One region of the Shinella sp. M27 genome, then DNA from elsewhere that is predicted to be linked to it. Evidence: riboswitches for the same ligand, from Rfam matches in the RefSeq annotation. Region 1 holds a riboswitch; the other holds the start of a gene.
What was found. A riboswitch is a leader RNA that binds a small molecule or an ion and turns the genes downstream of it on or off. The one in region 1 is predicted to bind thiamine pyrophosphate.
Positions count from the first base shown of each region.

Region 2: another riboswitch for thiamine pyrophosphate. It lies ahead of thiB (thiamine ABC transporter substrate binding subunit); the one in region 1 lies ahead of thiC (phosphomethylpyrimidine synthase ThiC).

Region 1 is NZ_JBLZPK010000060.1:245,265-253,030, reverse strand. Features, by position in the region: gene ACOZK4_RS23215 (thiazole synthase) at 1-9, opposite strand, end outside; gene thiS (sulfur carrier protein ThiS) at 11-208, opposite strand; gene thiO (glycine oxidase ThiO) at 205-1,185, opposite strand; gene thiC (phosphomethylpyrimidine synthase ThiC) at 1,188-2,999, opposite strand; TPP riboswitch at 3,091-3,207, opposite strand; gene ACOZK4_RS23195 (Bax inhibitor-1/YccA family protein) at 3,343-4,059, opposite strand; gene ACOZK4_RS23190 (anti-sigma factor family protein) at 4,087-4,860, opposite strand; gene ACOZK4_RS23185 (sigma-70 family RNA polymerase sigma factor) at 4,847-5,392, opposite strand; gene ACOZK4_RS23180 (YqaA family protein) at 5,447-5,884, opposite strand; gene ACOZK4_RS23175 (hypothetical protein) at 6,345-6,569, opposite strand; gene ACOZK4_RS23170 (TfuA-like protein) at 6,675-7,403, opposite strand; gene ACOZK4_RS23165 (YcaO-like family protein) at 7,400-7,766, opposite strand, start outside.
Region 2 is NZ_JBLZPK010000007.1:217,819-225,584, reverse strand. Features, by position in the region: gene ACOZK4_RS02225 (ABC-F family ATP-binding cassette domain-containing protein) at 1-1,064, opposite strand, end outside; gene ACOZK4_RS02220 (thiamine diphosphokinase) at 1,068-1,733, opposite strand; gene ACOZK4_RS02215 (hypothetical protein) at 1,861-2,037, opposite strand; TPP riboswitch at 2,197-2,303, shown strand; gene thiB (thiamine ABC transporter substrate binding subunit) at 2,343-3,350, shown strand; gene thiP (thiamine/thiamine pyrophosphate ABC transporter permease) at 3,364-4,983, shown strand; gene thiQ (thiamine ABC transporter ATP-binding protein) at 4,976-5,695, shown strand; gene ACOZK4_RS02195 (M48 family metalloprotease) at 5,979-7,415, shown strand; gene ACOZK4_RS02190 (RNA polymerase factor sigma-32) at 7,495-7,766, opposite strand, start outside.

The DNA.
Region 1 (7,766 bases):
CTTCAGCATATCAGCCCCCCTGCATGGGCGAGAGGATTTCGATACGGTCATGCGCGTCGAGCGGGAACGCGGCACGGTCCTCGCGGTGCACCAGTTCGCCATTGACCGCCGTCGCCAGCCAGTCGCCCTCGTAGTCGAGGGCGAGCAGTAGGTCGGCGAGGTTTGCCGCGGCAACCTCCTGCTCCTCGCCGTTGATGATGAGGGTCATGAGGCCATCCTTTCCGGCTGGGCATGTTCGGCAAACAGCCGGCGCGCGACCTCGCTGGCCATGGCCGGCGCGAGCAGGAAGCCGTGGCGGTAGAGGCCGTTCACATGCAGGGTGTCGCCGTCTTCCGTCACCTGCGGCAGGTTGTCGGGATAGGCGGGGCGAATGCCCGCGCCCGTATCGATCAGCCGCGCCTCGCCGAAGGCGGGGTGCAGACTGTAGGCGGCGTTCAGGAGCTCCATCAGCGAGCGCGCGGCGATGGGGCCGGCATCGTCGCTTTCGATCATCGTCGCGCCGACCATGAAGCGATTGCGCTCCCGCGGGACGATGTAGATCGGATGACGCGGATGCAGCAGGCGGACGGGACGGGAAAGGGTGACGTCGCCGGTTTCAAGCCGCAGCATCTCGCCGCGTACGCCCCGCAGATTGGGCAAGCGCCCGATCTGTGCGGCCCCCGTGCAATCGACGACCCGGTCATAACGGGCCGTGTCACCGCCGGGGCCGAAGAGGAAGCGCATACGCGCCTCCTCAAGCCCCGCCGTCAGCGCGGAGAGCGCCTTGCGCGGGTCGAGATGCGCCTCCTGCCGGAAGAACAGCGCCTTGCGGAAGCGGCCGGCGAGATCCGGCTCCAGGGCGGCGATGGCCTGCTCGTCCAGCCATTCCCAGCCGCTGGTTCGTCCCGCAAAACGCTCAAGCTCACCGGCATCACGCCCGCTGGCCACGACCAGCGTGCCGCGCCGCTGCACATGGCCGGGAAGGGCGGCTTCCCACCAGTCCGCGGCGAGACGGCCGAGCGTCAGCACGGGTTCTTCCGCGCCTTCCCGTTCGCACCAGGGGGCGAGCATGCCGCCGGCAAAGCCGGAGGCACCCTGGCCGATTTTCTCGGCCCGTTCGTGAATGGTGACGTCGAAGCCGTGGCGATAGAGCTGCCAGGCGACCGTCAGGCCGGCGACGCCGGCGCCTTTGACGAGGATGCGCATGGTCATTCTCCCGCAAGCGGCATGTAGAGATCACCGCCCTCGCGGAATTTCTGGGCCATCGTCTCCAGCCCCTCCTTCTGCGCCTCGGCGCGGATATCGTGCGAAATGCGCATGGAGCAGAATTTCGGGCCGCACATGGAGCAGAAATGCGCGACTTTGTGCGCCTCCTTCGGCAGGGTCTCGTCGTGGAACGAACGCGCGGTGTCCGGGTCGAGCGAGAGGTTGAACTGGTCCTCCCAGCGGAATTCGAAGCGGGCGCGCGACAGGGCATCGTCGCGGATTTTTGCGGCCGGATGCCCCTTGGCGAGATCGGCCGCATGCGCCGCGATCTTATAGGTGATGACGCCGACCTTCACGTCGTTGCGGTCGGGCAGGCCGAGATGTTCCTTCGGCGTGACGTAGCAGAGCATGGCGGTGCCGAACCAGCCGATCATGGCCGCCCCGATGCCTGAGGTGATGTGGTCGTAGCCCGGTGCGATGTCCGTCGTCAGGGGCCCGAGCGTGTAGAACGGGGCCTCGCCGCAGGTCTTCAACTGCTTGTCCATGTTCTCCTTGATCTTGTGCATCGGCACATGGCCGGGGCCCTCGATCATGACCTGGCAGTCCTTTTTCCAGGCGATTTGCGTGAGTTCGCCGAGCGTCTCCAGTTCGGCGAACTGCGCGGCATCGTTGGCGTCGGCAATCGAGCCGGGACGCAGGCCGTCGCCGAGCGAGAAGGAGACGTCATAGGCGCGGCAGATGTCGCAGATTTCCTCGAAATGCTCGTAGAGGAAGCTTTCCCTGTGGTGATGCAGACACCACTTGGCCATGATCGAGCCGCCGCGCGAGACGATGCCGGTGACGCGGTTGACGGTGAGCGGGATGTAGTGCAGCCGCACGCCGGCATGGATGGTGAAATAATCGACACCCTGTTCGGCCTGCTCGATCAGCGTATCGCGAAAAACCTCCCAGGTGAGGTCCTCGGCAATGCCATTGACCTTCTCCAGCGCCTGGTAGAGCGGCACGGTGCCGATCGGCACAGGCGAATTGCGGATGATCCATTCGCGGATGTTGTGGATGTTGCGGCCGGTCGAGAGGTCCATGACCGTATCGCCGCCCCAGCGGATCGCCCAGACCATCTTCTCGACCTCCTCCGCCATGGAGGAGGTGACGGCGGAATTGCCGATATTGGCGTTGATCTTGACCAGGAAATTCCGGCCGATGATCATCGCCTCGGCTTCCGGATGGTTGATATTGGCGGGGATGATGGCCCGGCCGCTCGCGACCTCCTGGCGGACGAAGTCCGGTGTCACGAAATCGGGGATATGCGCGTCAAAACTTTCGCCGTCGCGGGCAAGGGCCTCTTTTGCCGCCTTGCGGCCGAGGTTTTCCCGGATTGCGATGAACTCCATTTCCGGCGTGATGATGCCGGCCCGGGCGTAGGCGAGCTGCGTCACCGACTTGCCGTCCTTCGCGCGGCGCGGGTGGTTGCGGACGGGAAATTCCGGCGTCAGGCGCTCGCCCGTTGCAAAGCCGTTATCCTCGGGGCGGACATGGCGGCCTTCGTACCCCTCGGTGTCGCCGCGGGCGATAACCCAGCTTTCGCGCAGCCGCGGCAGGCCGGCATCGATGGCGACGACGTGGTTGGGGTCGGTGTAGGGGCCGGAGGCATCGTAAACGATGACGGGCGGTTCGCCCGAGGTCGGGTGGAGCGAAATCTCGCGCATCGGCACGCGGATGTCGGGATGTTCTTCGCCGGCAATGTGGATCTTGCGCGAGGCGGGCAGGGCGCCGGTCGTGACGGTCGGGGTAAGCTTTTGGGCGGCAATATTCATCGTGAGGCTCCAAGTGTTCGTTTGGAGACCCAGTCCTAGAGCCGGAATGATGGAAGGACGCCGAGACGGAATCCGGGTTTGCGGATGTCCTGCCACAGCGCTTGCACCGTCCCTACGCCAGTATGAACTGGATCAGGTTCAACGGGTCACTGCGCTGCGAAAGCCAGCAGTATCTCAGCCCCTTGTCGGGACCCCCCTGGTGAATGCCTTAAGCAAAAACGCTGCGGGCCGATTTGTCAACATGGGTAATTTATGTAAGTAAATTCTTACGGTTTATTGCATGCGCACAAAAAGAAACGGCGGAGCATAGCCCCGCCGTTCCCTTTGAAATCATTCACGAAAACTACTCGCGTTCACCCGTGAAATTCAGCAGCAGCTGGAAGATGTTGACGAAATTGAGATACAGCGAGAGCGCACCGAACACAGCCATCTTCTGGCTCGATTCCTGGTCGATGTTTTCGGCATACTGTTCCTTGATGTTCTGCGTGTCCCAGGCGGTCAGGCCGACGAAGACGACGATGCCGATGACGGAAATCGCGAACTGCAGCGCGCTCGAGCCGAGGAAGATGTTGACGACCGAGGCGATGACAACGCCGATCAGGCCCATCATCAGGAACGAGCCGACCTTCGACAGATCCCGCTTTGTCACGTAGCCGTAGAGGCTTGTCGTGCCGAACATCGTTGCGGCGATGAAGAAGGTGCGGGCGATGCTCATGCCGGTGAAGACGAGGAATACCGAGGCGAGCGACAGGCCCATGACGGCGCAGAACGCCCAGAAGGTCATCTGGGCTGTGCCGGCCGACATTGTCTGGATCTTGAACGAGAAGAAGAAGACGAAGGCGAGCGGCGCAAGCATCACCACCCACTTCAGCGGGGAGGAGAAGATTGGCACGTAGAGCGCCGGCGTCGAGCCGACGATGAAGGCGACGAGGCCGGTGATGACGAGGCCGGCGCCCATGTAGTTGTAGACGCGCAGCATGTGCTGGCGCAGGCCCTCGTCGAAGAGGGCGGCCGATTGCGCCTGCGCGCCATAGCCAAATCGTTGTTGTACGGGTTCCATCTGAAATCTCCTTCTGGAAACGGTTGATCAGTAGAGCGTGCGGGAAAGATCCCGCGCGGTTTCGGCCAGCTCGTCGGCCTTGCGGCTTTCCGACACCAGCGCATAGGCGACATCGCCGATCTGCCAATAGGCGGCGCGGGCATTGTCGGCGTGGAAGAGCAGCACGTGCTGCACGGCAAAGGAGCCGGGGCGCACGGCGAAAAGCGACAGGCGCTCATCCTTCCGGGGCTCCAGCACCAGTTCGACGCTTGGGCCGTAGGCCGAGGGGAAGACCTGCGTGTCGACGACGCCCCAGCCCTTCGGCAGGTCCGGCAGGACGATTGCCGTCGCAGAGCGGATCTCGGCGGGGTCGAAGTTTTCCGTTTCCGGCTGAGACGCCATGTAATCGCGCAGAAGCGTCGTCTTGTGCGCCCGCACCGCCTCTTCCACGAAGACGGGCGGCGGCGTCGATGCCACGACCTCGGTTGCGCCGAAGGGGCCGAAGGCCGCATGGGCGACCCAGCCGGCGGCGACAAAGAGCGCGATGGTGGCGGCGCGGCGCAGGAAACCGAAGACGCGGCGGCGCGACAGCGCCCGTTCGAGCAGGCGTGCGGCCTCGCGCGTTTCCTGCCGCATCACCGCGCGGTGGTCGGCAAGCGCCAGGCGCAGTTCGTCGCGCACGCGCAGGTCCTTCATGATCTGGGCTGCGGTTTCGGGCCGTTCCGACAAATAGGCTTCCACCTCGATGCGCCGGCCGACGGCGAGCTGGTCGTCGACATAGGCGTTGAGATCGGCCTCGAGAATGGGGTCATTGCTTGTCATCGTCAGTGCCTCCGACGATTTTGAGATGGGTTACGGTCGCGGCCGGACCGCTCTGTTCGAAGCTGCGCAGCCGTTCGCGGGCGCGGGCAACGCGCGACATCAGCGTGCCCACCGGAATCTTCAGCGTGTCGGCCGCTTCCTGATAGGAAAGCTCCTCGATAGCGACGAGATGCAGCGCCGCGCGCTGGTCTTCCGGCAGGCCGAAGAACGCGTCGCGCAGCTGCGTGAGCCGCACCGAATGGTCCTGGTTCGCCGGCATCGCGCGTTCGGCGAGATCGGCCGCCGCATCGTGGCGGCGCTCCAGCGAGCGGCGCTGGCGCAGGCGGTCGATATGCGCATTGTGCAGAATGGACATCAGCCAGTTGCGTACATTGGCACCGGTGCGGAAGCTCGACTGCCGCTCGTAGGCTTTCACGAGTGCATCGTGCACGAGATCTTCCGCCTCGTCCGGATTGCGGACGAGCGAAAGCGCATAGCGCCTGAGCGCCGCAAGCTGTCCGATCACGTTGAAGCCGGGTGTCTTTCCGTTCATGACCCAATATACGAAAGCTGCGCGGTGCTCATTCCATCGTCATGGCAAAAAAATTCAAAGCCAATGCAGGATTGCCGCGGCGAGGACAACGTAGCGGCCGAATTTTGCGATGGTGACGACCAGCAGAAAGCGCGGGAAGGGCTCGCGCATGATGCCGGCGGCAAGCGTCAAGGGGTCACCGATAATGGGTAGCCAACTCAACAGCAGGCTCCACCAGCCGTAGCGGCGATACCAGCGTCCGGCGCGTTCCAGGCTTTCTGCGCTGACGGGAAACCAGCGCGCTTCGCGATAACGCTCGATGCCGCGCCCCAGCAGCCAGTTGACGACGGAGCCGAGCACATTGCCGGTGCCGGCGACGAGGATGAGCAAGGCCGGAGAGTGGTGCCCGAGGGCGAGCAGGCCGGCGAGCACAGCCTCGGACTGCGCGGGAACAAGGGTTGCGGCAAGGAAAGCCGCGAGGAAAAGGCCGCCATAGGCCGCAAGCGCGCTCATGGCGACGCACACCATGCCGTCAGCGATCGGTGCGCGGCAGGGATGCGATGTCGTCGCTCTTTCGACCTGTTTCGTGAAGTATCCACCGGGACGACCATGCCATTCTTCTTTCCGGGTGCCGGAATGGCCGCCTTGCTCGCCTGCCTAAGGCGGGACGATGCCGGGGAAAAGGCCGCAAAGGTGATTTCCGGCGGGGAAGTGGACGGATGACGTGGTTGTGAACGGAATGAGCCACCGCCTTGCGCTGAAGGCGTCGGTCAAGACACTCCGCATATCAGGAGATCGGCGGCGGCCCGCAGGTTCGGGCCGCCCGCACGATCGGCGCCGTGGAGGAGACGGCGGCTAAAGCAATTCCAGCAAAAGTGCGTAGCGGTTTTGCGTCCGGAATTGCGTAAAAAAATCAACCAGGGCGGTTTCGCGATTCGAAGAAAAGCGAACCCGATCTAAGGTCTTGCCCCGCTCAACAGAGCGGCGATCGATTCATCAGCATGATGTCGCTTGCCGTCAACGTCATGCGGGCCGGCTCGTCGATCTGGTCGAGCACGGCGCGGAGCGCCTTGTCGAGGCAGAACTCGACAACTTCGGCGTCCAGCGATTTGGCGGATTCGATTGCAAAGGCCACGAGACGCGCCAAGGCGATCAGCTCGGTGCTGCGGTCTTCCGTTTCTACGATGTCGATTTTCATGTCCCATGCCCCCAGAGCAATGCTCGTCTTAAGCCCTGCCTGAACTATAGGCGTGACTCCGGGTTTTTGCGCGTGACTCAAGCGTGACACACGCGGAATGGGAAACTACACGCTTTGCTTCGCTTTGGGTTGATCGGCCGCGATGCGCCAAAGCGAGGTTGCCCGAAAGGTCCAGTTTCCCTGTTTGGCAGGGGTTCCCGGCTGGAAATCCCGTATTGCAGCAACAAGGGCAAGCGCGTCCTCGCGCTTCCGGTTGACCGTTGCTGCATGGAGAAGTTGTAGGAGGCGTTTTTCATCTTCCCCCAATCCAGCGGCTTTGAGGATCGCGGGCCAGGTCCGGTCCTTGTAGAAAAGGCTGCCGGCGGCATCACGAAGGCGTGATATGTCATACTTATCAATGGCTTCCAGTGCATCCAACCGGTCCAACGTGGCGTCGGCGTTGACGAGCGGAAGCGATAGTGCCGGATACCCCAGTTCCGCCGGACCGTGCAGCAGTGCGACGTCGGCATCATCGATCCGGTGTCCGACGGCATAGTCCGCATAGATGCGGCCGACCCCGATCATGCCGAATGCATCGCACTCGGCGGCGCGCAGTGCGCCCATGCTGGCGGCCCCGAAAACGGTGACGCCCTCTTCCAGCGCATGGAGGATTTCCTTGTGCCAGACGGGCGCGACATGTTCGAAATTGCCGTCAACGATACCGATCGCCACTGCGCCTTTCCGCACGGCGGTCAACACGTCGCCATGCGCCGCAGGGGGCAGCACCTGAACGGCATCGCCGCACAGGGCGGCCGCATCGGGCAGGCTGGGGCCGACGAAGAGAACTTTTTTCATATCGATCCGAAGACCATGCGCGAGAGCGCCCGCGTGCCGACGGTGTGCCGGCGCGCACCCTCGGGGTTTTCCAGTGCGGGAACGACGACCTTCACCACCGAGATCGGCAGCGTAGCGTCGCCGAGTGGCACCGCGACGATAGGGGTGACTTGGGCATGCGCCAGTTTTTCGAGGCAGTGGACGAGCAAGGCCGCCGCATCGCCTTGCGGCGAGGGATAGGTTTGGGCAGGACTGGGCTGAGCATCGAACAGAGCAAGCGTTTCCGGCGCCAATGGTCGCGTGAACGTTTCGGCAAAAAGATCGTCGCGGGCACCGCTGATATAGGTCAGGCGCGATTGCGCGACTTCGGTGAGCGCGCGGATG
Region 2 (7,766 bases), on a different contig from region 1:
TCGCGGCGCTGGTCGAGCGTGGCGATCTCCAGATTGGTGCCGAGCTTCACCGTACCGCTGTCGGGTTCCAGCTGGCCGGTCAGCATTTTCAGCAGCGTCGTCTTGCCGGCACCGTTCGGGCCGACGAGGCCGATGCAATCGCCCCGGTGCACGCGGATCGAGAAGGGCGCGACGATGGTGCGCTCGCCGTAGGCCTTGGTGATCTTTTCCGCCTCGATGACAAGCTTGCCGGATTCCTGCGCATCGGAGGCGCTGGCCTGCACACTGCCCTGCGGGCCCTTGTGGCCGCGATAACGCGAGCGCAGATCGTGCAGCGCGCCGAGACGGCGCATGTTACGCTTGCGGCGTGCCGTCACGCCGTAGCGCAGCCAGTGCTCCTCGCGCTCGATCGCTTTGCCGAGCTTGTGCTGCTCCAGCTCCTCGGCTTCCAGCACCTCATCGCGCCAGGCTTCGAAATGGCCGAAACCGCGGTTGAGCCGGCGCGACTGGCCGCGATCGAGCCAGACGGTGGCGTTCGAGACCTTTTCGAGGAAACGACGGTCGTGCGAGATGACGACGAGCGCCGAGCGGGTCGATTGCAGCTCGCCTTCCAGCCATTCGATGGTCGGAAGATCGAGATGGTTGGTCGGCTCGTCGAGCAGAAGAATGTCCGGCTCCGGCGCCATGACGCGGGCAAGTGCGGCGCGGCGCGCCTCGCCGCCCGACAGCGACTTCGGGTCTTCCGTGCCGTCGAGGCCGAGATGTTCGAGCAGATAGGTGACGCGGTACGGATCGTCGCTCGGGCCAAGCCCGGCTTCGGCATAGGCCGCGACCGTGTCGTAACCATCGAAATCCGGTGCCTGGTGCAGGTAGCGGATAGTCGCGGAGGGGTGGCGGAACACTTCGCCCGACTGCGCCTCGGCAAGGCCGGCGGCGATCTTCATCAGCGTCGACTTGCCCGAGCCGTTGCGGCCGACAAGCGAGATTCGGTCGCCGGGCTCCACTTGCAGGCTCGCGCCGGCAAGCAGCGGCGTGCCGCCGAAACTCAGGAAGATATCGTCGAGTTTGAGGATGGGCGGTGCCAAGGGTCAGGCTCCTGAAAGGTCATAGGGCCGGGCGATGAGGATCGCGCGGCCGGAGGCAAGCGAAAGGCGGATCGGGCCTTCGGCGACATTGGAAATGGTGCGCGAGGAGCCGAAGGGCAACGAAAAATCATTGAGCGGATAGCGCACATTGCCGATGAAGAGGCCCGACAGCGGCGAAAGGCCGAGGATCGAAAACAGGCAACCCTTGGGCAGGTTGATGTCGAGGCTGCCCGGCAACAGTGGCCACGCCTCCTCCTCGCCGGAGGTGAGCTTGATCGCATAGCCGTCTTCGGCCAGCGACACCGCATGAAGCAGGTGCATCAGCGCATGGTCGCTGCGCTCGCCACCAAGCGCGCCGACCAGCACGATATCCTTCGCGCCGCGTTCGGTCGCGACGGACACGGCGATCGCCCCGTCGGTCTCGTTCTTGGCGACGGGATAGGGCTGGCGGTCGACACCGGGCCAGGCGGCGATGAGATCGTCCGGCGTCGAATCGAAATCGCCGACCCAGATTTCCGGCGTCACACCGAGCGCTGCGGCATGCCGCATGCCACCATCGGCCGCCACGAAGCGCGCACCGACAATATCGGCCCGCACCCGCGGCGTCACCGCAAGCGCGCCGCCGAGAAGGACGACGAAGGTCTGGTCTATCGGGGCCGGTATGGTCATGGCTGATGCCCTTAGCGCATGTTCCGGCGAAAGGGAAAGAGTTTGGCGCCGCCGCATAGGCCCGAACGGCAAAAGACCCGGATGCAGGGGAACATCCGGGTCTCGGGGAGGTCAGGGACGGGTTCGCTTAGCGGCAGACCTTGATGCGCTTGATGATCACATTGCCGTAGTAGTCGTAGGACTTGATCTTCTTGATGAAGCAGTACGGCTGATAATCGTAGCTGTAGTAGCCGGCCTGAGAAGGCGCTGCGAAGGAGACGGCAGCGATAAGGGCAACGGTGGCGGAAACGATGATCTTGCGCATGGGGTCTCTCCTGATCGGTTAACGATGAGCCTCTCTCATCCGGTGATCTGAAGGTCTCATATCCCTACCCATGCCGCTGTTCCGGATGGAACAGGGCCGGCCGCCCCGCTTGCGCGCATCCACCCCTTGCGCCGCGGCGTTTCCGGGATTATGCCTTTTTCCGCTCTAACGGGGTGCCTGCAGGTTTGCGGGCTGAGAGGCCTCACCGCCAACCCGAAGAACCTGATCCGGTTTGTACCGGCGGAGGGATTAGACGGCACAATCCAGCGCCCTATTCCCGTTTTTGACGAAACAAGGAGGCGCTGATGCGCAAGACAGTTTTTTCCTCCATCGCGGCGTTCGCCGTTTCCCTCGCCCTGCCCGCCTTCGCACAGGAAAAGACGCTCACCGTCTATACCTATGAGAGCTTCGTTTCCGACTGGGGCCCCGGCCCGAAGGTCAAGGAAGCGTTCGAAAAGACCTGCGGCTGCACGGTCGAATGGGTCGGTGTCGCCGACGGCGTGGAGCTCCTGACCCGACTGAAGCTCGAAGGCGAGGGCACCAAGGCCGATGTCGTGCTCGGGCTCGACACCAGCCTCATCACCGAGGCGAAGGCGACCGGTCTTTTCGAGGCGCACGGCCTTTCGCCTGATAACCTGACGGTGCCCGGCGGTTTTTCCGACGACACCTTCCTGCCCTATGACTACGGCCACTTCGCCGTCGTCTATGACAGCGAGACGGTGAAAAACCCGCCGACGAGCCTGAAGGAACTGGTCGAGGGCGATCCGTCGCAAAAGATCGTCATCGAGGATCCACGCACTTCGACGCCGGGCCTCGGCCTGCTGCTCTGGGTGAAATCCGTCTATGGCGACAAGGCGGGCGAGGCCTGGGGCAAGCTGAAGGACCGCGTGCTGACCGTCACGCCCGGCTGGTCGGAAGCCTATGGCCTGTTCACCAAGGGCGAGGCGCCGATGGTGCTCTCCTACACGACCTCGCCGGCCTATCACGTGATCGCGGAAAAGACCGAGCGCTATAAGGCAGCCGCCTTCTCCGAGGGCCACTATGTGCAGATCGAGGTTGCCGGCCTGACGCGCACCTCGCACGACAAGGACCTTGCCCACCAGTTCCTGACCTTCATGACCAGCCCGGATTTCCAGTCGATCATTCCGGAAACCAACTGGATGATGCCGGCCGCCAAGACGAAGGATCCGCTGCCCGCCGCCTTCGACGCACTGGTCAAGCCGGAAAAGACCTTCCTGATGTCGTCGGACGAAGTCGCCGCCAATCGCAAGGCCTGGATCGACGAATGGCTGGCCGTAATGAGCGCCAAGTAAGGAGCGGCTGAACATGTTCGCCCGCGCGGAACGACGCACACTGCGTGTCGCCGGGGGCCTTGCCCTCGGCTTCGTGCTCGTCTTCGCGGGCGCGGCAACGGCGGTGCTGCTCGCCCATGCGGGCGGCAGCGGCGCCCCGCTCTTCGATGCCTATACCTGGCGGGTGGCGCAGTTCACGCTGATGCAGGCGACGCTCTCGACGCTCCTGTCGGTGGTGCTCGCCATTCCCGTTGCCCGGGCACTTGCCCGCCAGCGGACCTTTCCCGGTCGCGTCTGGATCCTCAGGCTCTCCGTCGTGCCGCTCGGCCTGCCGTCGCTGGTGGCGGCCCTCGGCATCATCGAAATCTGGGGGCGGCAGGGCGTCGTCAACGACCTGCTGCGGCTTGGTGGGCTGGAAAGCCCCGTCAGCGTCTATGGCCTTGCCGGCATCCTGATCGCCCATGTCTTCTTCAACCTGCCGCTCGCCGCGCGGTTCCTGCTGGCGGCACTCGACCGCATCCCGCCGGAATACTGGCTGACCTCGGCCAATCTCGGCATGGGCAGCGGCGCGACCTTCCGGCTCATCGAGTGGCCGGTCATAAGGCGCGTCCTGCCGGGCATTGCCGGCCTGATCTTCATGCTCTGCGCGGCAAGCTTCACCGTGGTGCTGACGCTCGGCGGCGGGCCGGCGGCAACCACCATAGAGGTGGCGATCTATCAGGCGCTGCGCTTCGATTTCGATCCGCAGCGCGCCGTGCTGCTATCCGGCTTGCAGATCGCCGTCACGGCGGCGCTGATCTGGCTGCTCTCGCTGTTCGGCCGCCCGCCGGAAGAGGGCATGACGGCGGGGCGCGATATCAGGCGCTTCGACGGCCGGCGCCGCCGCCTGTCCGATGGCCTCATCCTGCTCGCCTTCTCGCTTTTCACCGCAGCACCGCTTGCCGCGACGCTCGTCTCTGGCCTTGCGGCCGATTTCGGCCGGCTGGCGCTCGATCCTTTGCTGCACCGGGCGCTCGCCACCAGCCTTGCCATATCCTTCGCCTCCGGCTGCCTCAGCCTCGCCATCGCGCTGCCCATCGTGCTGGTGCCGCGCCTGGCCGAGACGAGCGGCGCGGGACTTGCAACGCGACTGATGGCACGGGCGCTGCCTGCGACGGGATCGCTGATCCTGCTGGTGCCGCCGGTCGTGGTGGCGACCGGCTGGTTCCTGATGCTGCGCACCTTCGGCGAGACCGGGCGTTTCGCGCCCGTCATCATCACCGTCATCAATGCGTTGATGGCGCTGCCCTTCGTCGTGCGCGTGCTGGAGCCGGCCTACAGTACGCACCTCACGCGCACCGCCCGACTTGCGCTCAGCCTTGGCGTCACCGGGATGCATCGCCTGCGATGGATCGACTGGCCGGCACTGAAAAAACCGTTCCTCACCGCCTTCGCCTTCGCCATGGCGCTGTCGCTGGGCGACTTGAGCGCCGTCGCGATTTTCGGTGCGGAAGGTTTTGCGACACTGCCCTGGCTGCTGTTCTCGCGCATGGCGAGCTACCGCACCGCGGATGCAGCAGGCATCGCCCTCATTCTCGGCGTGATATGTCTGCTGCTGACGCTGCCCTCCACAGCCGCCGAGCGCCCAACCGAAAGCCCGTCCGCCGATGCCTGATACCGCCATTCGCCTGACTGACGTCACCGTGCGTTTCGAGGAGAAGCGGCTCGCCTTCGACTGCGCCATTCCATCCGGTGCGGCCGTCGCAGTCGCGGGTCCCTCGGGTGCCGGCAAATCGACGCTGTTCAACGTCATCGCCGGTTTCCAGAAACCGGCCTCCGGCAGCGTCACGCTGCTCGGCGAGGATATGGCCGGGCGCGACCCGGCCGAGCGGCCGGTCTCCATCATCTTCCAGGACAACAATCTCTTCGCCCATCTCACCATCGCCGACAATGTGGCGCTCGGCATCCATCCGGGCCTCAAGCTCGATGTTGCCCAGCGCCAGAGCGTGTTTGCAGCCCTTTCGCGCGTCGGGCTCGGCGGCTATGAGCGACGGCTGCCCGGCTCGCTCTCCGGCGGCGAGCGGCAGCGCGTAGCACTTGCCCGCGCGCTGGTGCGCCGCCGGCCGATCCTGCTGCTCGACGAACCCTTCGCAGCGCTCGATCCCGCCATGCGCGCGGATATGGCGCGGCTGCTTTCGGAACTGCACGCCGAGACGAAAAGCACCATGCTGTTCATCACCCACCAGCCCGACGATATCCGCCGGCTTGCCGGAGAGGTGATGTTCCTGGAGGCGGGCGTCATCCTGCTGGACGAGCCGGCGCGCGACTTCCTGTCCCGCCGCGAGCCGCCGGCAGTTGCAAAATTCCTCGGCCACACCACCATTTAGCCGGAGGAGTTGTCTTTTGACGGGATGTCGCGCCACAATTTGGACGCCCACCTGTGTCACCGGAGCCACAAGGGAACCGTTTGTCGACCAGGGAGTTGCCGGCCGGGTGTGGTGCGTCTATCTCATCCCTATGAGGACGCGAATTTTTGCACCTGCGCTGCACCTTAGGGCTGCAAGGCGGGCGTGAACCCATCAGGGGACGTGGGCAAAAGAGATGGCGAAGGTAACGCAGGAAGCTGCAACGGTATCCGGGCGCGGGGTTTTGAGACCCATCGCGGCGCTGATGCTCGCCGGCACGCTGCTGGCCGGCTGCCAGTCGATCATCGAGCAGACCTACGAGCCGACGATCTCACCTTCCTCCAATCCGCAGATCGTCGACGAGGTGCAGAAGAACGATCCGCGCGCCCAGATGGGGGCGCGTGAGCATCCCCGCATCGTCGCGAGCTATGGCGGCGAATACAAGGATGCCAAGACGGAGAAACTCGTCGCGCGCATCACCGGCGCGCTGACGATCGTTTCGGAAAATCCCAACCAGTCCTATCGAATCACCATCCTGAATTCGCCCGCCATCAACGCCTTCGCGCTGCCGGGCGGCTATCTCTATGTGACGCGCGGCCTGCTGGCGCTTGCCAACGACGCCTCGGAAGTCGCCGCCGTGCTGTCGCACGAAATGGCGCACGTGACGGCCAATCACGGCATCGAGCGGCAGAAGAAGGAAGAGGCCGAAGTCATCGCCAGCCGCGTGGTGGCAGAAGTGCTCTCCAGCAACATTGCAGGCAAGCAGGCGCTGGCGCGCGGCAAGCTCAGGCTCGCGGCCTTCTCGCGCAACCAGGAACTCCAGGCCGACGTGATCGGCGTGCGCATGCTGGGCGAAGCGGGGTACGACCCCTATGCCGCCGCGCGCTTCCTCGATTCCATGGCGGCCTATGCCCGCTTCACGGCGGTCGATCCCGACAACGACCAGAGCCTCGACTTCCTGTCGAGCCACCCCAACGCGCCGCAGCGCGTGGAGCTGGCGCGCCTGCATGCCCGCGCCTTCGGGGCGGAAGGCACGATCGGCGATCGCGGCCGCGACTATTATCTCGCCGGCATCGACGGCCTGCTCTACGGCGATGCGCCGGAGGAAGGCTATGTGCGCGGTCAGACCTTCATGCATGGCAAGCTCGGCATCCGCTTCGACGTGCCCAACGGCTTCCAGATCGACAACAAGGCCGACGCGGTTCTGGCGACCGGCCCGGGCGATGTCGCCATCCGCTTCGACGGCGTAGCCGACAGCCGTGGACAGGACCTCGTCAACTACATTTCGAGCGGCTGGGTAACCGGCCTGAAGCCGGAGACGATCCGTCCTATTTCGCTGAACGGTCTTGAGGCCGCGACCGCCAAGGCGGCCGCCGACCGCTGGGAATTCGACGTCACGGTCGTGCGCATCGACAAGCAGATCTACCGCTTCCTGACGGCCGTGCCGGCGGGTTCGAAGGCGCTGGAGCCGACGGCGGCAATTCTCAAGAGCTCGTTCCGCAAGTTGACACCGGCCGAGGTCGCCTCGCTGAAGCCGTTGCGCGTCCGCGTCGTGACGGCACGCCCCGGCGATACGGTCGCCACGCTCGCCGGCCGCATGATGGGCACCACGCGCAAGCTCGATCTCTTCCGCCTCATCAACGCGATGACGGCGACGAGCACGGTGCGGCCGGGCGAAAAATTCAAGATCATCAGCGAGTGAAGGGAATGCCCTTCGGGGCGTTCCGCGCCGCGCGAATCCTCGGGTCAAGCCCGAGGATTCTTTCCACCGGCAAAACGCCTCAGGCGTAGGCGAAATCCGTCGTCTTGCTGACAAGCACGGCCTTCAGCTTTTCCAGCGCCCGGTTCTCGATCTGGCGCACGCGCTCCTTGGAAATTCCAAGCACCGTTCCCAGCTCCTCCAGCGTAGCCCCATTTTCAGCGAGCCGACGGGCGCGAATAATCTTCATTTCGCGCTCATTGAGCTGGCCAAGGGCTGCATGTAGCCAATGATGGCGGCGTTCGCCGTCGATGCTGTCCTGCGCCTGCTCGTCGGGAAGCGGGGCGTCGCTGG